DNA from 3 places in the Pantoea sp. X-Soil-TKNS-1207 genome. Region 2 is predicted to be linked to each of the others. Evidence: predicted binding sites of a transcription regulator. Region 2 holds the regulator's gene; each other region holds the start of a gene.
What was found. The regulator PurR, encoded in region 2, represses purine synthesis genes. The targets are predictions, from matches to a motif close to CANGCAAACGTTTGCNTG.
Positions count from the first base shown of each region.

Region 1 (7,218 bases), 310 kb from region 2:
TTTTTCAAATCCCAGCCGCGCCAGCAGATTGCCGCTGCGCTGGTTGTGCGGCATATAGTTCGCCATGATGCGGTGAATATGCTGCTGACGCTGCATATAACGAATCGCGGTTTGCAGCGCCTCGAACATCATGCCCTGTCCCTGCCACTTTTCCCCCAAGGAATAGCCGAGATAGCAGGCGTGGAATGAACCGCGCAGCACGTTGCTGAAGTTGGCGACGCCACGCACTTCGCGCTCCTCCTGGTCCATCAACACAAAATAGAACGCCGAGCCTTGCTTGTGCATGTCGGCGATCAGCCCCAGACGTGCCTGCCAGCCGGACGGATAGCAATGGCTTTCGTCACGCACCGGCTCCCAGGGCTTGAGAAATACGCGGTTTTCCGCGTAATAATCCGCCAGCCGCCAGGCATCACGTTCATGAACTAAACGGACCACCAGACGATCGGTAGTGAGGCGCACGCGCGGCCCAGCAGAACGATAGCCAAACATCTTGACTCCTGAAATCCATGGCTTAAGAAGGAAGTACGCCAGCGGCGATACTTCTCACTATAACCGCCACCCTGCCTGCGGTAAAACCCCACGCCGCAGTCTGCTGAATTCATCCTGGTTCAGGATAAATTTTCCTGCGGATTCGATGAAAAAATATCATCCTGAGAATCCTGTCTTTCCCCTCTGCGCAGGCGGAAAATGGACCAACTGGTCTCTTTTCTCCTCTCTTAACTTGCTCAGGATCTAGCATGTCTCGGGTTGCAAAGGCACGACGCCTCGGTAAAACATTTTTATTGGTCGATAACATGCTGGTGGTGTTGGGATTTTTCGTGGTGTTTCCCCTCATCTCTATTCACTTCGTCGAACAGCTTGGCTGGGCCGCGCTGATGGTTGGCATTGCGCTCGGTCTGCGCCAGTTTGTGCAGCAGGGCTTCGGTATTTTTGGCGGCGCGATTGCCGATCGCTTCGGCGCACGCCCGCTGATCGTTACCGGTATGCTGATGCGTGCGGCCGGTTTTGCCTGTATGGCACTGGCGCACGAACCCTGGCTGCTGTGGCTGGCGTGTCTGTTGTCGGGCCTCGGCGGCACCCTGTTCGATCCCCCGCGCAGCGCCATGGTGGTGAAACTGGTGCGTCCCCCTGAGCGCGGTCGCTTCTTCTCGTTGCTGATGATGCAGGACAGCGCCGGTGCGGTGCTGGGCGCGCTGATCGGCAGCTGGTTGCTGGCGTGGGATTTCCGTCTGGTGTGCTGGGTGGGCGCGGCGGTGTTTGTCTGTGCCGCGTTATTTAACGCCATCTGGCTGCCGGCCTGGCGCCTATCCACCGAACGGGTAGCGATGCGTGAAGGGATGCAACGCGTCTGGCAGGACAAGCGTTTTCGTCTCTATGTTCTGACGCTGACCGGCTACTACATTCTCGCCGTGCAGGTGATGCTGATGTTGCCGGTGATGGTAAATCAGGTCGCTGGCGCACCGGCGGCGGTGAAGTGGATGTATGCCATCGAAGCGCTGCTGTCGCTCAGCCTGTTGTATCCACTGGCGCGCTGGAGTGAGAAGCGCTTCCGCCTGGAAACGCGTCTGATGGCCGGTCTGCTGCTGATGACCATCAGCCTGTTGCCGGTGGGCATGACCACCACCCTGCCGTCGCTGTTTTTGCTCATTGCGGTGTTCTATTTCGGTTCAATCATCGCTGAACCGGCGCGTGAAACCCTCAGCGCGTCACTCGCCAGTCCACGCGCCCGTGGCAGTTATATGGGTTTCAGCCGTCTCGGGCTGGCAATCGGCGGCCTGATTGGCTACTCCGGCGGCGGCTGGATGTTCGATTTAGGCCAGCAGCTGGCGTTGCCGGAATTGCCCTGGATACTGCTCAGTACGGTGGGTGGCGTGACGCTGCTGGCGCTGTGGTGGCAGTTCCAGCCGCGCGAAGTGGCCCCGGCGCTTTACAGCAGCTAATTTGCCCCTGCCGCTAATCTCTCCCATACTTCCCGCACGTCTGTAGAAAGGGTGACGTCTGTCACCCTGAGAACCAATGGAGAAACGGGATGAAACTCTACATCTACGATCACTGCCCTTTCTGCGTCAAAGCGCGCATGATTTTTGGGCTGAAAAATCTGCCCGTCGAGCTGGTCGTGATGCTCAATGACGACGAGAGCACACCAAAAAAACTTATTGGTCAGAAGATGGCGCCGATCCTGCAAAAAGCCGATGGCAGCGCCATGCCGGAAAGCATGGATATCGTGCGTCTGGTGGATAAGCAGGATGGCGAGACGTTGCTGAACGGCAAAGCGAACCCGGCCATCAGGGACTGGCTGCGGCACGTAAATGGTTATGTGAACAAGCTGCTGCTGCCGCGCATTGCCGATGCCGCTTTCGCCGAATTTGCCACGCCGGAAGCGCGCAACTATTTCCGCGAGAAAAAGCAGGCCAACATCGGTGACTTCAGCGAACTGCGCAAACACGCGCCGGGGCTGATCAAGAACATCAGCGACGATTTGCGTCAGCTGGATAAGCTGATCGTCAAACCCAATGCGGTGAACGGCGAGCTGTCGGAAGATGATATCAACCTGTTTCCGTTGTTACGTTCGCTGACGCTGGTGGCCGGTATCGAATGGCCGAGCCGCGTGGCAGATTATCGCGACAATATGGCGAAACAGACCCAGGTCAATCTGCTCTCCTCCATCGCTGCCTGACCCTGCCTGATGAGAAGCGCCCAGACGTTTCTCATCTCTCTCCTGGTGACACCCAGCCCTGATTCAGGCACGCTATGGCCGGTATATGCCGTATCGATCAGGACGAGGAAAGTATGAAGAAGGCGTTTGCCGGGCTGCTGGCCCTGTTGTTTGCCATGCTGCTGGCCGGTTGTAATCAATTAACCCAATACACCATTAGCGAGCAGGAAGTAAATCAGGCGCTCCAGAAGCACAACAATTTTGAGAAAGATGTGGGTGTTTCCGGGCTGGTGAATGCGCATATCGTGCTGAGCGATTTGAGCAGCCAGATTGGCCGCGAAGAACCCGGCAAAATCACCCTGACGGGCAAAGCCACAATTAATGTCAGCTCGCTGTTTGGTCCGCAACAGGCGGAAATGCAGCTGAAAATGAAGGCGCAGCCGGTGTTCAATGCCCAGCAAGGGGCGATTTATCTGCATGACATGGAGATTGTCGATGCCCAGGTACAGCCGGAAAAAATGGCGTCGATCATGAAAACGCTGACGCCGTACCTCAACGAATCGCTGAAACGTTACTTCAATGAAAAACCCGCCTACGTGTTAAGCGAAGATCGCAGCAAAGGCGAAGCGCTGGCGAAGAAATTTGCCAAAGGTCTGGAAGTGAAACCTGGCCAGCTGGTGATTCCTTTCACCGACTAACCCCCGCAACCGCGCCTCACTGGCGCGGTTTTGCTTTCTGCGCATAAAATCCCGTGCAAACGGTTGCCCACATCCTTATGATTACTCCCCGGCCTAAACGTGCCTTTCGTTTTCTACTCAGCCGGAGCCTTTTTGAATGACAGCCCAACCCCAGCAAATCACGATTCGCCGCCCTGACGACTGGCATATCCATCTGCGCGATGGCGCGATGCTTGAGGCGGTTTTGCCTTACACCAGTGCAGTGAACGGTCGTGCCATTGTCATGCCAAACCTGGTTCCGCCTGTTACCAGCGTCGCTGCGGCCATTGCCTATCGTGATCGCATTCTCGCCGCCTTACCGGCCGCACATGCCTTTACGCCGCTGATGACCTGCTATCTCACCGACTCCCTCGATCCCGATGAGATCGAGCAGGGTTTCCGCGCAGGCGTTTTCACCGCGGCGAAGCTCTATCCGGCGCACGCCACCACCAACTCCAGCCATGGCGTGACCAATATCGCCTCCATCGCCCGCGTGCTGGAACGTATGCAGCAGATCGGGATGCCGATGCTGGTACACGGTGAAGTGACCGACTCGCACATTGATATTTTTGACCGTGAGGCACGTTTTATTGAGACGGTGCTGGAGCCGCTGCGTCAGCAGTTCCCTGCTCTGAAAGTGGTTATGGAACACATCACCACCAAAGAAGCGGCTGAATACCTGGCAGCAGGTAATGCGCTGCTGGGCGCGACCATTACGCCTCAGCATCTGATGTTCAACCGCAACCATATGCTGGTTGGCGGCGTGCGCCCGCATCTCTACTGCCTGCCGATCCTGAAACGCAATATTCACCAGGAAGCGCTGCGTAAGCTGGTGGCGAGCGGCAACCGTCGCGTGTTCCTCGGTACCGATACGGCGCCGCACTTGCGCCATCTGAAAGAAGCCAGCTGCGGCTGCGCCGGGGTGTTTAACGCGCCGACTTCGTTACCGGCTTATGCCACGGTATTTGAGGAGCTGGATGCGCTGCAACATTTCGAAGCCTTCTGTTCTGAGAATGGCCCGAACTTCTACGGCCTGCCGCTTAACGAAGGAACGCTGACGCTGGTACGTGAGCCGTGGACCGTGGAGCAAACTGTCGCCGTCGCCGATGACAGCCTCGTGCCCTTCCTCGCCGGTGAGACTCTCAACTGGCGCGTAAAGCAATAACGCGCTGATGCTTGCCTTCGGGATAATTTTACTGTACAAATAACCAGTATATTATTCCGGAGGCGTTTATGCGTGTTGAAATTACCGTAGCAAAAACTCAGCCCCTTCCTGCGGGCGCACTTGATGCCCTGAGCGCAGAGCTTACCCGCCGCATCGCGCGCGATTTCCCTGATGACGAACACCATGTCAAAGTCCGCTATGCCAGCGGCAATCAGCTGAGCGTTTTTGGCGGCTGCAAAGAAAATCGCGAACGCATTAGCGATATCCTGCAGGAAACCTGGGAAAGCGCCGACGACTGGTTTATTACCGATTAACCGCCACTGCGCAGTTTTTGCCGGGTTTCGCCACCCGGCTTTTTTGTTTTTAATTCCCCTCGCCAGAAAAAGTCGCTGCATCTAGAATCATCCATAGTGATCCCCTTTTTTTTGTCCGCGTCATGCTAACAGGAGACGTTTTACCCATGACTCACGAAAAACCCGAAGAGGCGATGACGTTTGGTGAATTGCTGGCATTAATTAGCGAGCAGCAGCGCCGTTTAACCGTGCTGGAGAATGCTTTTGCCAGCCTGACGTTCTGCCTGGACGATCGCGCCAACCAGTTGCTGGTGCACAATCTGTCGCTGGAAGCGCAAAACCAGAATCATGACGAGCAGTTACAGCAGCAGTTTTCACGCCTGGCGGAAGAGATCCAGAAACGTATTGGCGTGTTGCCCGATAACTCGCAGGGATAATTCCGCCGCGTAAGCGGTTCCAGAGTCCTCCTAAAGTTATGCGACTTCTCTGCCGATAACTTCTTCAGCCGCCGTTAAGGTTGGCGCGATAAAATGCCCGTTTCGCCGGGCTATTAATTATTTTTTTAACTCGTATTTCGTTAGCCTTTATTTTTGCCAGAAATTTGCTCACCACATTTTTTAACTATTGTACCGTTCGTTTCATGTTATAATTATCTCGCTAGTGCAAGAAAAAGCCGCATTGAACCTCAAGAAGCACTTCGTTTAACGAGTAAAAAGGAGGTTATAATGGACAGAAATAAAGACGTCATTCAGACTCATCCGTTGGTAGGATGGGACATTAGCACCGTAGACAGTTATGACGCCATGATGATCCGCCTGCACTCGCTATCATCGCAGGATCAGAAAGAAGAAGAAGCTGATGTGGGCCCTACTTACTGGCTGACCACGGACGTGGCGAGACAATTTATCTCCATACTCGAAGCTGGCATTGCAAAAATTGAGTCCACAGAGCAATACCAACGCGATAATTTAAAGCATTAATTTCTGCCATCGCGTGAAAGGGCACCCCCAAGGGTGCCTTTTTCATGGGCGCTATCTTTTGCTATGCTACTGAAAAAATTCACCGTTTTTCAGGAGTGATGTCGTATGGTTTATGATCTGATTGTGGTTGGCAGTGGTTCGGTCGGAGCCGCCGCCGGATTCTACGCTACCCAGGCGGGCTTAGCGGTGTTGATGATCGACAGCGCCCACCCGCCCCATACTCAGGGCACCCATCACGGTGAAACGCGTTTGATTCGCCATGCCTATGGCGAAGGCGAGCGCTACGTCCCGCTGGTGCTGCGCGCGCAGACATTGTGGGATGAGCTGGAACGTCAGGGCGGCGAACGCATTATGCACCGCAGCGGTATTCTCAATCTGGCCCCCATCACCTCTCCCTTTATTCAAAACGTTATCGATAGCGCCCGCGTCTGGCAGCTGGATGTGCAGATTTTGCAGGCGGATGAAGTCCGCAAGCGCTGGCCGCAGTTCTCGGTGCCGGATGGCTACATTGGCGTCTTCGAACCCAATTCCGGCTTTCTCAAATGCGAACAGGCGGTACGTAGCTGGATCGATCTATCGGAAAAAGCGGGCTGCGCCCAGCTGTTTAATTGCCCGGTGACCAGCATTGGCCGCACGGGTGATTTGCAACAGGTCACCACCAGCGAAGGCGTATTTCGCGCGCGCAAGATGCTGGTCAGTGCAGGCACCTGGGTCAGCCAGCTGGTGGCGGATTTACCCGTCACGCCGGTGCGTAAAGTGTTTGCCTGGCATCAGGCGGATGGCCGCTACAGCGAAAATAACAAGTTTCCCGGCTTTACCGTGGAGATGCCTGATGGCACCCACTTTTACGGTTTCCCGGCAGACAATAACGCGCTGAAGGTAGGCCGTCACGATGGCGGTCAGGTGATGCAGACCCCCGCCGATCGTAAGCCCTTCGGCAACGTGGCTGCGGATGGCAGCGAAGCCTTTAGCTTCCTGCGTCAGTTTCTGCCTGGCGTTGGTGTCTGTCTGCATGGTGAAGCCTGTAGCTACGATAATACGCCGGATGAAGATTTCATCATCGACACCCTGCCCGGTGAACCGAACCGCCTGATCATTACCGGTTTAAGTGGTCATGGTTTTAAATTCGCCAGCGTGCTGGGCGAACTGGCCAGCGAATTTGCGCAGGAAAAAGCGTTTTCTTTCGATATCTCTCCCTTTTCCTTGTCGCGTTTCGCCTGATATAACCCGGCCGGTGCGCCACTCGCGCCGGCCCGCCTGACACTCCCTGACATAAACTCACAAAGGTTTAATTCTGCCGCTAAATAAAAGCGCAAAAGGTGTAGTAATTAACCTTAGATGTTTCTCACACCCTATTCCCCGCGTAGTTATTCACTCTTTCTGAGTATCCAGACAACATATCCCCATA
Region 1 covers NZ_AP035958.1:1,626,702-1,633,919, reverse strand. The annotation lists gene rimJ (ribosomal protein S5-alanine N-acetyltransferase) at 1-489, opposite strand, end outside; gene mdtH (multidrug efflux MFS transporter MdtH) at 738-1,940, shown strand; gene grxB (glutaredoxin 2) at 2,030-2,677, shown strand; gene AC6I8V_RS07490 (lipoprotein) at 2,791-3,354, shown strand; gene pyrC (dihydroorotase) at 3,491-4,537, shown strand; gene dinI (DNA damage-inducible protein I) at 4,606-4,851, shown strand; gene AC6I8V_RS07475 (hypothetical protein) at 4,998-5,267, shown strand; gene bssS (biofilm formation regulator BssS) at 5,556-5,810, shown strand; gene solA (N-methyl-L-tryptophan oxidase) at 5,916-7,031, shown strand.
Region 1: the regulator PurR is predicted to act here: its motif matches at 3,407-3,424, upstream of pyrC (dihydroorotase).

Region 2 (7,218 bases):
TACTTCACACCATGTTACGCGTTGGCGATCTGCAACGTTCTATCGATTTCTACACCCGTGTGCTGGGTATGCGCCTGCTGCGTCAGAGCGAAAATACCGAATACAAATACACCCTGGCTTTTGTTGGTTACACCGAAGAGAGCGAAGGCGCGGTGATTGAACTGACCTATAACTGGGGTGTTGACAGCTATGACCTCGGCAACGCCTACGGCCACATCGCGCTGGGCGTGGATGATGTTGCCGCGACCTGCGATCGTATCCGCAACGCCGGTGGCAAAGTGACCCGTGAAGCTGGCCCGGTTAAAGGCGGCACCACGGTGATTGCTTTTGTTGAAGATCCGGACGGCTACAAGATCGAGCTGATCGAAAACAAACATGCCGGACACGGCATCGGCAACTAAGCCAGCCTGCCAGCCTGCGCTTTTGCCGGCTGGCACTCCTCATCTGCTGCACCCTCTCGCGATTTTTGCCATAATGCGCGCTGCCCCATTTATTGCTATGAGATCCTGATGTCTGAATCGAACGCCTTAAACGCTCTCCATCAACGCTTTCGCGGCTTTTATCCCGTGGTCATCGACGTCGAAACCGCCGGTTTTAATGCGAAGACCGATGCCCTGCTTGAAATTGCTGCGACCACACTCAGGATGGACGAGGACGGCTGGCTGCACCGCGACGAAACGCTGCATTTCCATGTCGAACCTTTTGAAGGCGCGATTCTGAATCCTGACGCGCTGGCGTTTACCGGGATTGATCCCAGCAACCCACTGCGTGGCGCGGTGAGTGAATACGACGCCCTGCATGCAATTTTTAAGATGGTGCGCAAAGGCACCAAAGACAGCGGCTGTAATCGCGCGATTATCGTGGCGCACAATGCCACCTTTGATCACAACTTTCTGATGGCAGCCGCAGAGCGCGTCGGCCTGAAACGTAACCCGTTCCATCCGTTCGCCACGTTTGATACCGCCGCATTAAGCGGGCTGGTGCTGGGTCAGACGGTGCTGGCAAAAGCCTGTAAAGCGGCGGGCATGAATTTCGACAGCACTCAGGCGCATTCCGCTCTGTATGACACCGAGCAAACGGCCATTCTGTTTTGCGAGCTGGTGAACCGCTGGAAACGGCTGGGCGGCTGGCCGCTGCCGTACAGTGACGATGAGTCGGCAGACGACGCCGAAGAGTGACAAAAAAAAGGCCGACGATTGTCGGCCTTTCTCATTATTCTGCTTCTTTATACTTCTCAGCAGTTTCTTTGATCAGCGGCAGGAGTTCACCACGCTGGAACATCTCAACGATGATGTCGCAACCACCAACCAGCTCGCCATCAACCCACAGCTGCGGGAAGGTTGGCCAGTTGGCGTATTTCGGCAATTCAGCACGGATATCCGGGTTCTGCAGGATATCAACATACGCGAAGCGCTCACCGCAGGCAGACAAAGCCTGTACCGCCTGGGCAGAGAAACCGCAGCTTGGCAGTTTCGGCGAACCTTTCATGTACAGCAGGATCGGGTTTTCTGCGATCTGGCGCTGAATTTTTTCAACAGTACTCATTTTTGCCTTCCTTAATCCGTCACTTCGTGTTTGTTTATTGTAGCGACTTCACCCCCGCACTGAAAACGGGATTTTGCATCGCGATGCTGATAATCGCCATGTTTGTTAAGTTCCGGCATGACAAATAACATTTTCATATCATTAATAAGCATTAACCGATTAATAATTAGCAATAATTGTGCTGTGTTAACCGGCTGAAATCGCTCATTTTTGCCCCATATCGAGTCTCGTAACAGATTAATGGAAAAATGCCTTACCTTTTGGAAAAAAAGTGGATTAGAATCATCACGGCACTGATCATTGATCAGATTATTCTAACTTAGCCGCAGGCTGTTTCTTATCAGACTGCTTAACCTGTAACCGGACTATGCGTTTACTTATTACGCTTTTGATACTGGCTTTCGCCCAACTGTTTTTTAATGTGGCTTCTGCTTCCCCGCAGGCGCCCGTCAATGTCAGTTTGCATAAAGCAGATAAAAAGAGTGCGCGCGAAGATGAACGTCGCAAACGACGTCCGGTGAAAACCAGCACGAAAAAATCCCGTCTGGCCAGCGTTCAAAAGTTAAGACTGAAAAAACAGCCGAAAACCGAAACCGCACTACACAAAACCACCAGCAAAAAATCCCTGCTGAAACAATCGTCGAAGAAAAAATATGGTCATCAGCGTCTGGCGAAAAGAACGTCCGAGCTGGATGAGGATACTGGCGATCTCACCACCATCAAAATGAGCAAGTCACACCGTCAGCGCTACCAGAAAGCGCGTGAAACGGCGATGAATAAGCTGATGGGACAGATTGGCAAACCCTACCAATGGGGCGGCACGTCACCGCATACCGGCTTCGATTGCAGCGGCCTGGTGTGGTATGCCTACAAAGATCTGGTGAAATACAAATTCCCGCGCACCGCGAACGAGATGTACCACCTGCGCGATGCGGCACCGATTAAGCGCGATATGCTGGAGAAAGGGGATTTGGTGTTCTTCCGCATTAACCATCGCGGCACCGCCGATCACGTTGGGGTTTACCTCGGCAACGGCAAATTCATTCAGTCACCGCGTACCGGTAAAGATATTCAGATCAGCGCGTTAGGCGAGGATTACTGGCAGAAGCATTATGTCGGCGCGCGGCGGATGATGACGCCAAAAACCATTCGCTAAACATGAGATCGAAAAAAAGCCGGACACTGATTTTCAGGTCCGGCTTTTTTTATTAATGAAGGATCGCGGTGAAGCTGAACACGATGATCATTAGCAATGCGCCAACCGTAGTACCCAGCGCCAGTTTCAGGTCTGTACTCATCACAACTCCTTAGTCACATTAATTGAAGGGTTAATGCGATTTTCGCACAGCGCCCGGTAAAAATCTCGTCTTATCCGCGCCAGCTTGCTAGAATCGCCGCCTTTCGTTGCGCAACAGATTTTGCGCACGCTGTGTTTGCGGCAAGATGAAGCGATATTGACTGATAGTTAACGCCTTTTTCAGTCCTTAATGCCCCCAAAATCGGGGCGCAAAACCATTAGCAGACGCAAACGTTTAACAATATACTTATCAGTAAGTTGCGATAAGCCCGGGAGTACCATTTTCATGGCAACAATTAAAGATGTGGCGAAACGCGCCGGTGTCTCCACCACCACCGTTTCGCATGTCATCAACAAAACGCGTTTTGTCGCGGAAGAGACGCGTAACGCCGTATGGGAAGCGATTAAAGAGCTGCATTATTCGCCGAGTGCCGTGGCGCGCAGCCTGAAAGTCAACCACACCAAAACGCTGGGGCTGCTGGCAACCTCCAGCGAAGCGCCCTATTTTGCTGAAATTATTGAAGCGGTGGAAAACCACTGTTTCGATCGCGGCTATACGCTGATTCTCGGCAATGCGCATAACGATCTGCAAAAGCAGCGGGCCTATCTGTCGATGATGGCGCAGAAACGTGTCGATGGCCTGCTGGTGATGTGTTCTGAATATCCCGACGACCTGCTGACCATGCTGGAAGAGAACCGCAATATCCCGATGGTGGTGATGGACTGGGGTGAGTCGCGCGGTGATTTTACCGATACCGTACAGGACAACGCTTTCCAGGGGGGCTATCTCGCCGGTCGTTATCTGATTGAGCGCGGCCACCGCGACATTGGCGCGATCCCCGGTCAGATGGAACGCAACACCGGTGGCGGCCGCCATGCCGGTTTTCTTCAGGCACTGAATGAAGCAGGCATCACCGTGCGCCCTGAGTGGATTGTGCAGGGCGATTTTGAGCCGGAATCCGGCTACCAGGCGATGCAGCAGATCCTTAACCAGAAGCAGCGCCCGACCGCAATCTTCTGCGGTGGCGACATCATGGCAATGGGCGCCATTTGCGCCGCCGACGAGATGGGTTTGCGCGTGCCGCAGGATATTTCCGTGATTGGCTATGACAACGTGCGCAACGCCCGCTACTTTACCCCAGCGCTGACCACGGTCCACCAGCCCAAAGCGCAGCTGGGCGAGAAAGCGCTGGAGATGCTGCTCGATCGCATTACCAGCAAGCGTGAAGATCCGCAAACCATCGAAGTTCAGCCGACATTGATTGAGCGTCGCTCAGTGGCTGACGGCCCGTTCCGCGACTATCGCCGTTAAGCAACGGTTTCGCTCAGCCATTCGTGGTTGAGCGTCTCTGCATCGCCAAGATAGGCCAGCAACCAGCCCAACGCCGGAGAGGCGCGCTGTTCTGACCAGCTGACGCAGCAAGGGCTGTCCGGAAACGGCGTTGGCAGCAGCAATTCGGTTAAGCCGCCGCTGTCCAGCAGCGGCCGGGCTAAATGACCTGGCACCATCCCCACGCACAGCCCGGCCAGCAAGCAATCCAGCCCGGTCTCCCATTCCGGCACCACCAGGCGACGCTGATTATCCAGCGTCCAGGTCATGCGGCGCGGCAGCGCCCGCGAGGTATCCTCCAGCACCAGCGACGGCCAGGCGCGCAGTGTCTCCTCATCCAGCAACGCGCTATTCGCTAACGGATGATCGGGGCTGACAACGCAGCGCCAGTTAAGCGCCCCCATATCCTGAAAGGCAAAACGTCCCCCCACCGGAATCGCCTGGGTGGCACCAATCGCCACATCAACCCTGCCGTCCGCCAGCGCATCCCAGACGCCATTAAACACTTCGTAGCTGATAATCAGCTCCATATCGGGAAAGTGGCGATAAAAATCTTTCACCAGCTGCCGGGTACGTTGCGGTTTAACGATACAGTCAACCGCAATGCTGAGCTGACCACGCCAGCCATTGGCCAGCTGCTGACACTGACGCCGGGTGGCCAGCATTTTTTTGATAACACCGCGACCTTCGCGCACAAAATGCTCGCCCGCAGCGGTCAGCACCACTTCCCGATGCTGACGTTCAAACAGCGGCACCGCCAGCCAGGTTTCCAGCTGACGGACCGTATAGCTGATGGCAGAAGGTACGCGGTGCAGCTCCTGCGCGGCTGCGCTGAAACTGCCGGTACGCGCCACGGCATCCACCACCTCAAGGGCATATTCTGACCACATTTTTTTGCCTGCAAATTTTTTGATAGCACTTTGCAAATATTAGCGTTTCACAAAGGCCGCCGCACCCTTTTACACTCCCCCGCGTTCAACCTGCCAAAAGAGAATTACCATGTTGTCATCAAAAGGATTTCTACCCTGGCTTGCGTTACTCAGCATGCTGGGCTTTCTTGCTACGGATATGTATCTGCCTGCATTTGGTGCTATGCAGCAGGATTTTGCCACCGCACCCGGCACCATCAGTGCCAGCCTGAGCCTGTTCCTGGGCGGATTTGCCTGTGCGCAGGTGTTCTGGGGACCCCTTTCCGATCGTTTCGGCCGTAAGCCTGTTCTGCTGGCGGGATTAGTGATTTTTGCCCTTGGCTGCCTTGGCATGTTGTGGGTCACGGATGTACGTCTGATGCTGGCCCTGCGTTTCGTGCAGGCCGTAGGCGTGTGCGCTGCCGCAGTGAGCTGGCAGGCGCTGGTGGTGGATCGTTATCCGCGCGCGCAGGCGAATAAGGTGTTCGCCACCATTATGCCGCTGGTAGCGCTCTCTCCCGCGCTGGCTCCGCTGTTAGGTGCCTGGCTGATGGGCCATTTTCACTGGCGCAGTATCTTTGTGCTGCTGACGCTGATCACTGTCGTGCTGTTGATAGGTACCCTGAAACTGAGCAGCCCTGCCCGTTCCAGCGCGGCGCGCGTTGCGCAACCCGGCTGGCTGAGTTTACTGGCTTCGCGGATTTATAGCGGCAACGTGCTGATCTACTCCGCCTGTTCCGCCAGCTTTTTTGCCTGGCTGACAGGCTCGCCGTTTATCCTCGCCGATGCGGGCCTCTCCCCCGCGGATATCGGCCTGAGTTATATACCGCAAACCATCGCGTTTCTGATTGGCGGCTTTGGCTGCCGCGCGTTGCTGAATCGTTTTCAGGGCAAACAGCTGCTGCCGTGGTTGCTGGTGATTTATAGCCTGAGCATTATCAGCCTGTTTGCCGTCGCCCAGCTGCCAGCCCCTGCCCTGTGGGCGTTATTGCTGCCGTTTTGCGGTATGGCGCTGGCTAACGGCGCGATCTATCCGATTGTGGTGGCCAGCGCTCTGCTGCCATTCCCTCACGCCACCGGTAAAGCCGCTTCGCTACAAAACCTGCTGCAACTGGGGCTATGCTTTGTGGCCAGCCTGCTGGTCTCTGCCGGTCTGCATCAGGCGCTGCACAGCACCAGCCTGGTCATGCTCGCCACCGTCGCCCTCGCCTGGGCCGGTTACGGCTGGCAACGTGTTGCAACAAACGCACAAAGTGATGTTGCTCACAACTCTCGTCCCTGCGAAGATAATCACTAAGGCAACGATTTTAGTTAGCATACTAACGATAAGTCGTTGAATATTGACCCACGTAAGCATATACTGCGTGGGTCAGCATTTCTGTAACAAATCAATAACATAATTGTATTAATTTTAAGCGACTCTGTCGCTGGGATGGCGTCTGCACGATATTCTTCCCCCTGTGTTGTGGCAGACATTTCTACTCAGATTCATACCTCTGTAAAACGTCGGATATCTGGCGCACGGATTTTCCGTGAGTTCTCTCACAAGCCTGGAGAAATTGACTATTCTATTTCTCAGGTTGAATCGGACAGGTGATGGAGAAGCTATGAGTTCATCGTGTATAGAAGAAGTGAGCCTTGAAGAAAACCACTGGTTTCGTATCGCCCATGAATTACTCGAACGGGCCGATATTGCCGTAAATGGCACTCGCCCCTGGGATATTCAGGTTAAGCATCCGGATTTTTTTAAACGGGTCCTGCAGGAAGGATCGCTGGGCCTCGGCGAAAGTTACATGGACGGCTGGTGGGATTGCGAAAATCTCGATATGTTTTTCCACCGTGTACTGAAGCATCATCTGGATCAGCAATTACCTCATCATTTTAAAGACACGCTGCGTATTGCGGCGGCGCGTTTAACCAACCTGCAATCGAAAAAGCGGGCCTGGATAGTCGGCAAAGAACATTACGATCTCGGTAATGATCTTTTTTCGCTGATGCTGGACCCCTTTATGCAATATTCCTGCGGCTACTGGAAAGATGCAGAAACGCTGGAACAGGCACAGCAGGCGAAGCTCGATATGATCTGCCGCAAGTTGCAACTTGAGCCAGGCATGACATTGCTGGATATCGGTTGTGGC
Region 2 covers NZ_AP035958.1:1,933,087-1,940,304, reverse strand. The annotation lists gene gloA (lactoylglutathione lyase) at 1-401, shown strand, start outside; gene rnt (ribonuclease T) at 510-1,178, shown strand; gene AC6I8V_RS09130 (Grx4 family monothiol glutaredoxin) at 1,213-1,545, opposite strand; gene AC6I8V_RS09125 (C40 family peptidase) at 1,913-2,701, shown strand; gene cydH (cytochrome bd-I oxidase subunit CydH) at 2,754-2,843, opposite strand; gene purR (HTH-type transcriptional repressor PurR) at 3,129-4,154, shown strand; gene punR (DNA-binding transcriptional activator PunR) at 4,151-5,062, opposite strand; gene punC (purine nucleoside transporter PunC) at 5,172-6,377, shown strand; gene cfa (cyclopropane fatty acyl phospholipid synthase) at 6,688-7,218, shown strand, end outside.

Region 3 (7,218 bases), 1.1 Mb from region 2:
CTTCGTTATGCAATTCCAGACCTTCCACTTCGGTCTGACGCGCGATGGCTTTCGCGTCGTCATTACGCAGCGACTGGAGATAGTCGAGATAACGCTGGTCAACGTCTTTGGTGACGTAAATACCGTTGAAGACAGAACATTCGAACTGGGCGATATCCGGGTTCTCTTCGCGAACCGCTTCGATCAGGTCATCCAGATCCTGGAAAATCAGCGCGTCGGCTTTGATCAGCTGGCGAATCTCTTCCACTTCACGCCCGTGAGCGATCAGCTCGGTGGCGCTTGGCATGTCGATGCCGTACACATTCGGGAAACGAATTTCCGGCGCAGCAGAAGCCAGATAAACGCGTTTTGCGCCCGCTTCACGGGCCATCTCGATAATCTGCTCCGAGGTCGTGCCACGTACGATGGAGTCATCCACCAGCAGCACGTTTTTGCCACGGAATTCGGCACGGTTAGCGTTCAGCTTACGGCGAACCGCGCTGCGGCGCAGATGCTGACCCGGCATGATAAAAGTACGGCCAACGTAGCGGTTCTTCACAAAGCCCTGACGATAGGGTTTATCGAGAATTCGCGCAATTTCCAGCGCCACATCGGTGGAGGTTTCAGGAATCGGGATCACGACGTCGATATCCAGATCTTCCCACTCGCGTGAGATCTTTTCGCCCAGCTTGGTGCCCATACGGACGCGTGCGCTGTAGACGGAGATCTTATCGAGGAACGAGTCAGGACGAGCAAAGTAAACGTACTCGAACAGGCACGGATTGCTTTTCGGGTTCTCGGCGCACTGGCGCGTCGACAGCTGGCCTTTTTCGGTGATGTACACCGCTTCACCCGGCGCGACGTCACGGATAAATTCAAAGCCCAGCGTATCCAGCGCCACGCTCTCGGACGCCACCATATACTCGGTGCGGCCATCAGCAATCTGACGTTTGCCCAGCACCAGCGGACGGATACCGTTCGGGTCGCGGAACGCCACCATGCCATGACCGATAATCATCGAAACCACCGCGTAAGCGCCACGCACCTGCTGGTGCACTGCGGCTACTGCGGCAAAAATGTTGTCTGCTTCCAGCGGGTAGTGCTGAAAACGGTCCAGCTCCTGCGCAAAGATGTTGAGCAGAATTTCGGAATCTGAGGTGGTGTTAACGTGACGGCGACCCACTTCGAACAGCTGTTTACGCAGCTCGTGCGCGTTGGTCAGATTACCGTTATGCGCCAGCGTAATGCCGTAAGGTGAGTTCACATAGAATGGTTGCGCTTCAGAGGCGCTGGAGCTGCCTGCTGTCGGGTAGCGTACGTGGCCAATCCCGATGTTGCCCTGCAAACGCTGCATGTGGCGTGCTTCGAAGACGTCGCTCACCAGACCATTGGCTTTGCGCAGGCGAAAGCAGTTAAGCGCATCGATGGTACAAATGCCGGCGGCATCCTGCCCGCGGTGCTGCAGCACCGTTAACGCGTCATAGATCGACTGGTTTACTGGCATAAAACCGGTGATACCAACAATACCGCACATGTTGTCATTTCCTCATTAGCCGCACTCCCGGTGGCGTCACCGGGGTATAAAACTCGACGTGCTTTTCAGATAGTCGAAGAACCATCTGATGATGTAACTGAACTGGGGAATGAGTTGGGACTGCTGCCAGTCCGGGCTTTTCGAGAAGCCGGTGAATGTATCAAGGAAGAACAGCATGGCGGAAACAATCAGCACGCCACGCAACGCCCCGAAACAGACCCCCAACACCCTGTCGGTTCCCGACAGGCCGGTCTTTTCAACCAGCGAGCCGATCACATAGTTCACGATGGCACCCACAATCAGGGTGGCAACGAATAACACCGCGATGGCGATGCCGTTGCGAACCAGTTCGTCGTCAAAACCTGTAAACCAGACTGCAAGGTAGGCGTAGTAGTGACTGGCGACAAAAAACGCACATCCCCAGGTAACGAGAGATAAGGCTTCCCGGACAAACCCACGAATCAGGCTGACCAGTGCCGAAAAACTAACTACCGCAATAATGACGTAATCAATCCAGATCATGAACTCTTCCAGCGCCAGCGCGATTGCACCCCTGCATCCAGTTCGGGGCGCATTCTAACAGAAAAAGAAAACGTTTGCGTAGGGTTTTCCGGTTCTGCATCCATAAAAAGGGCGATGAAAAAAACTTTCCTCGCCCCCAGCCATCTCAGCAACATAACCCGCTGAAATAAAATAATTTTTTGTTATCTTCCTGATGAAAAGCCACGCCTTTTTCTGCTATTGGCGCGGCTTATCAATGGTTTAACGCGTGCTATACGGCTTCACCACTCCACCGAGGCCGGAAAGGCTTTTCAGCTCACCGACGGCGGCCTGCATCTTCGCTTTCGAGGCGTCCGGGCCGACATAGATGCGGGTAATCTGTCCCTGTACCGGCGTGGACGGCACGGTAAAGGCGCGATAACCCGACAGACGCAGCTGCGCGACGATCTCATTCACCTTCGCCGCGTTTTTCAGCGCGCCGAGCTGCACCACATAGGCCTGGCCTTTTGGCGCTTCCTCTTCGTTCTGCTGCGGCGTTTCCACCGGCTTCGGCTGCTCAACCTGCTTCGGCTGCTCAACCTGCTTCGGCTGCTCCACCGGCTTCGGTTCTGCCGGTTTCGGCTTCGGTTTGGGTTGTTCGATCGGTTTCGGCTTCGGCGTCTGTACCGGCGCGGTTTGATGCACCGGTGGCGGCGTCACCACCGCCGGTTCGCTGTTATGCGTCGGCTGGGTTGTGCCGTTCTCCACCGGGCTGGTGGTTTTGCTGTTGGTTTCGCTCTGCGCTGCGCCCGCCCCTTCCGGCGGCTGGGCCGGCAGCGACTGCGTCACCGGCGGCACCATCTCGCTGTCCTGCTGGTCGTCCGGTTTCGGCACCAGCGGAATCGCAGCGAACTCCTCTTTATAGTGCTTTTTCTTACCGTCCAGCAGACCGGGCAATACGATGACGCCAACCGCCACCAGAATCACCGTGCCGACCAAACGGTTCTGAAACTTACTTGCCACTGCCGTTCTCCGCTGCCATCGATTCCATTACCTGTGCCACGGTGTGGAAAGAACCACACACCAGAATCACATCCTCGGGCTGAGCCTGCTGGCGCGCCGCCTGCCAGGCAGCATCGACGCTCGCAAACGCCTCGCCGCTCGCCAGATGGGCGATCAGCTGCTCCGCTGTCGCACCGCGCGGCCCTTCAAGCGGGGCGCAGTACCAGCGATCTACCTGCGGCGCCAGCGCCGCCAGCGTGCCAGCGATATCTTTATCATGCAGCATACCAGCCACTGCATGAACCTTGCCCGTCCGCGGCAACTCCGCCAGACGTGAAGCCAGATAATAAGCGGCATGGGGATTATGCGCCACATCGAGGATCACACGCGGTGATTCACTGACCGTCTGAAAACGCCCCGGCAAAATGGCCAGCGGCAGATGCTGACGAATAATCGCTTCGCTGACCTGCAACCCTGAGGCGCGCAACGCGACCAGGGCGGTCGCGGCATTGGGCAACGGCACCTGCGGCAACGGCAGATCGCGCAGTTCACCCTGCGCATCCTGCAATGACCAGCTATCGCCGTGCTGCTGCCACTGCCAGTCGCGGTTACGCTGCATCAACAGCGCGCCCTTCTCCGCCGCCACGTCGGCAATGGTATGCGGCATGTCAGGTTCGCCCACTACCGCCGGTTTGTCGCCACGGAAGACACCGGCTTTTTCGCGGCCAATGCTTTCACGATCCGGTCCCAGCCAGTCGGTGTGATCGAGCGCAATGCTGGTGATCACCGCCACATCGGCGTCGACGATATTGGTGGCATCCAGCCGTCCGCCGAGGCCGACTTCGAGGATCACCACGTCAAGCCCGGCCTGACGGAACAGATTAAAGGCAGATAAGGTGCCGAACTCGAAGTAGGTCAGCGAGGTGTCGCCGCGCCCGGCTTCAATGGCGGCAAAGCTGGCGCTGTGCTGCGCTTCATCCAGTTCGGCACCCTGAATACGCACCCGCTCGGTGTAGCGCACCAGATGCGGCGAGCTGTAGACGCCCACGCGATAACCGGCGGCCATCAGCAGGGTTTCCAGCGTACGGCAGGTGGTGCCTTTGCCATTGGTCCCGGCAACGGTGAAGACAAACGGGGCAGGTTTTAGCAGGTCAAGGCGTGCGGCGACGCGGTGAATACGATCCAGACCCAGTTCGATGGTCTGAGAGTGCAGGTGTTCAAGATAATGAAGCCACGTGGCCAAAGGCGACGTGGCTTGAGGAAGGTGAAGAGTGTCCATGTGTCCCGTTAACTTTTACGGTGCATTGGTGAAAAGGCGCATTGCTGCGCCTTTCCGTTGCCTGTCAGGCCTCATTGCTCTCCGGCTCAGCCGCAGTGTCCGGCTGATCACCATCCTGCAGCGGCGCTGGCAGGTTCATCATTTTCGCCAGCAGGCTTGCCAGCTTAAAGCGCATTTCCGGGCGACGGATGATCATGTCGATCGCGCCTTTTTCAATCAGGAATTCACTGCGCTGGAAGCCCGGCGGCAGTTTTTCGCGTACGGTCTGTTCGATAACACGCGGACCGGCAAAGCCGATCAACGCCTTCGGTTCCGCCACGTTAAGATCGCCCAGCATCGCGAAGCTGGCAGAGACGCCACCCATGGTCGGGTCAGTCAGTACCGAAATATACGGCAGACCGCGTTCCTGCATTTTCGCCAGCGCTGCGCTGGTTTTCGCCATCTGCATCAGCGACATCAGCGCTTCCTGCATACGCGCACCGCCACTGGCGGAGAAGCAGATCATCGGGCAGTTGTCTTCCAGCGCCTGCTCAACCGCACGCACGAAACGTGCGCCAACCACAGAACCCATTGAGCCGCCCATAAAGGAGAACTCAAAGGCGGCAGCTACGATCGGCATACCGTGCAGCTGGCCTTTCATGACGATCAGGGCATCTTTCTCGTCGGTCTCTTTCTGAGCCGCAGCCAGACGATCTTTGTACTTTTTCGAGTCACGGAACTTCAGCAGATCCTTCGGTTCCAGCTCGCTGCCCAGTTCTACCAGCGATCCTTCATCCAGCATGCTATGCAGGCGCTCACGGGCGTGCATGCGCATGTGGTGGTCGCACTTCGGGCAGACCTCAAGATTACGCTCCAGCTCGGCGCGGTACAGCACCTGGCCACAGCTGTCGCACTTGGTCCAGACCCCTTCCGGGATGTTGGCGCGGCGCGTCGGCGTAATATTGCTTTTATTAAGTATGCGTTCAATCCAGCTCATTGATGACCTTTCTGTTTAAATCTGACCTGGTCCAGTCTTCTCATTGCTGCTGAAATCGCCTTCAGCAGGCCGTAAATGTCGCTCATTAAACCACAACCGGTTCTCGCTGTGGATAAAAATCTGGTTACGGGCTTACCGGGACTTCTGCTGGCGCGCCTGACGACGATGACGCCAGACCTCAATCACCCCTGGCAGCACCGACACCACAATAATGGCGACGATCAGCAGTTTCAGGTTCTCCTGCACCACCGGCAAATCCCCAAACAGGTAGCCAGCGTAGGAGAACAGCAACACCCACAGCAGCGCGCCCGCAACGTTAAAGAGCGCGAAGTGGCGATAAGACATATGTCCCATCCCTGCCACAAAGGGGGCAAAGGTTCGCACGATTGGTACAAAGCGCGCAAGTATAATGGTTTTGCCGCCGTGACGATCGTAGAACGCGTGCGTCTTGTCCAGGTAGCTGCGACGGAAAATCTTCGAGTCAGGCTTGCTGAACAGCCGCTCACCGAACACCCGGCCAATAGTATAGTTGACGGCATCGCCGAGAATCGCGGCAATCACCATCAGCGCGACCATCAGATGCACATTAAGGTCATTGCCGGGCAGCGCCGCCAGCGCACCGGCAACAAACAGCAGCGAATCGCCCGGCAGGAAAGGCGTTACCACCAGACCGGTTTCACAGAACAGAATCAGGAACAGAATGGCGTAAATCCAGATGCCGTACTGCGCCACCAGCTCGGCCAAATGCACATCAATATGCAGAATAAAATCGACAATAAAGTGGATGAACTCCATACAACTCCCCTACATCCTTCGATTAACGGTTAATCCGCGAGGAACAATGGTCCCAACGCAGGCTGAGGTAACGCAAAGTGGGATGGATAATCCACCGCCACCAGATACAAACCCTCGGCTCTGGCCGTCGCTGCTGCCAGGGTACGATCTTTGGCTGCCAGCAACGTCGCCATCCACTCTTCCGGCTGATTGCCGCAGCCGATCTCCATCAGACTGCCGACGATATTGCGCACCATATGGTGCACAAAAGCATTGGCCTTAATATCCACGATCACGTACGGCCCCTGACGCGTGACGTTCAGATGCATCACGTTGCGCCACGGCGTGCGTGACTGGCACTGCACCGCGCGAAACGAGGTGAAATCGTTTTCGCCCAGCAAACATTGTCCGGCACGCTGCATCTTTTCCACATCCAGCGGATGGTAGAAATGGGTGACGCCGCTCCCCAGAATCGCCGGACGCAACCGCTGGTTATAAATCACATAACGATAGCGACGCGCCGTAGCGCTGAAGCGGGCATGAAACTCATCCGGCACCGCTTTGACCCAGCGCACCGCGATATCCGGCGGCAGATTGGCATTGACGCCCAGCGTCCAGGCGCCGTCGGCGCGCTGGGAGGTGGTGTCGAAATGCACCACCTGTCCGGTGCCGTGCACCCCGGCATCGGTGCGTCCGGCGCAGAACACGCTGACCTGATGGTTGGCCACCTTCGACAGCGCTTTTTCCAGCTTTTCCTGCACGCTGCGCACTTCCTGCTGCCGCTGCCAGCCGTAATAGCGGCTGCCGTCATACTCAATGCCCAACGCCAGCTTATGCGTGTTTTCTTCAGACAACATTAATACAGATACTCCTGCACCAGCCTCTCGGCGGTTTTCACCGCCATCAGCGCGCCGCCGAAACGAATGTTGTCGGCCACCGACCAGAACTGCAACAGCTCGGGGATGCCGTAATCGTTGCGCACGCAGCCGACGCTCAGCTCACCGTTGCCGGAGGCATCCGCGACCTGCGTCGGGTAATCGTCTTCATCGCTCAGGCGGATATCATCGGCACGCGCCAGTTCGTCACGCGCTTCTTCGGCCGACAGCGGACGCAGGTTTTCCAGATGGACGATCTGCGCATTGCCGTAGAACACCGGCGCCTGCACGCTACTCACCGCAATCGGTAAACCTTCGT
Region 3 covers NZ_AP035958.1:3,026,841-3,034,058, forward strand. The annotation lists gene purF (amidophosphoribosyltransferase) at 1-1,513, opposite strand, end outside; gene cvpA (colicin V production protein) at 1,550-2,035, opposite strand; gene dedD (cell division protein DedD) at 2,276-3,016, opposite strand; gene folC (bifunctional tetrahydrofolate synthase/dihydrofolate synthase) at 3,006-4,274, opposite strand; gene accD (acetyl-CoA carboxylase, carboxyltransferase subunit beta) at 4,339-5,250, opposite strand; gene AC6I8V_RS14110 (DedA family protein) at 5,383-6,045, opposite strand; gene truA (tRNA pseudouridine(38-40) synthase TruA) at 6,075-6,881, opposite strand; gene AC6I8V_RS14120 (aspartate-semialdehyde dehydrogenase) at 6,881-7,218, opposite strand, start outside.
Region 3: the regulator PurR is predicted to act here: its motif matches at 2,099-2,116, upstream of cvpA (colicin V production protein).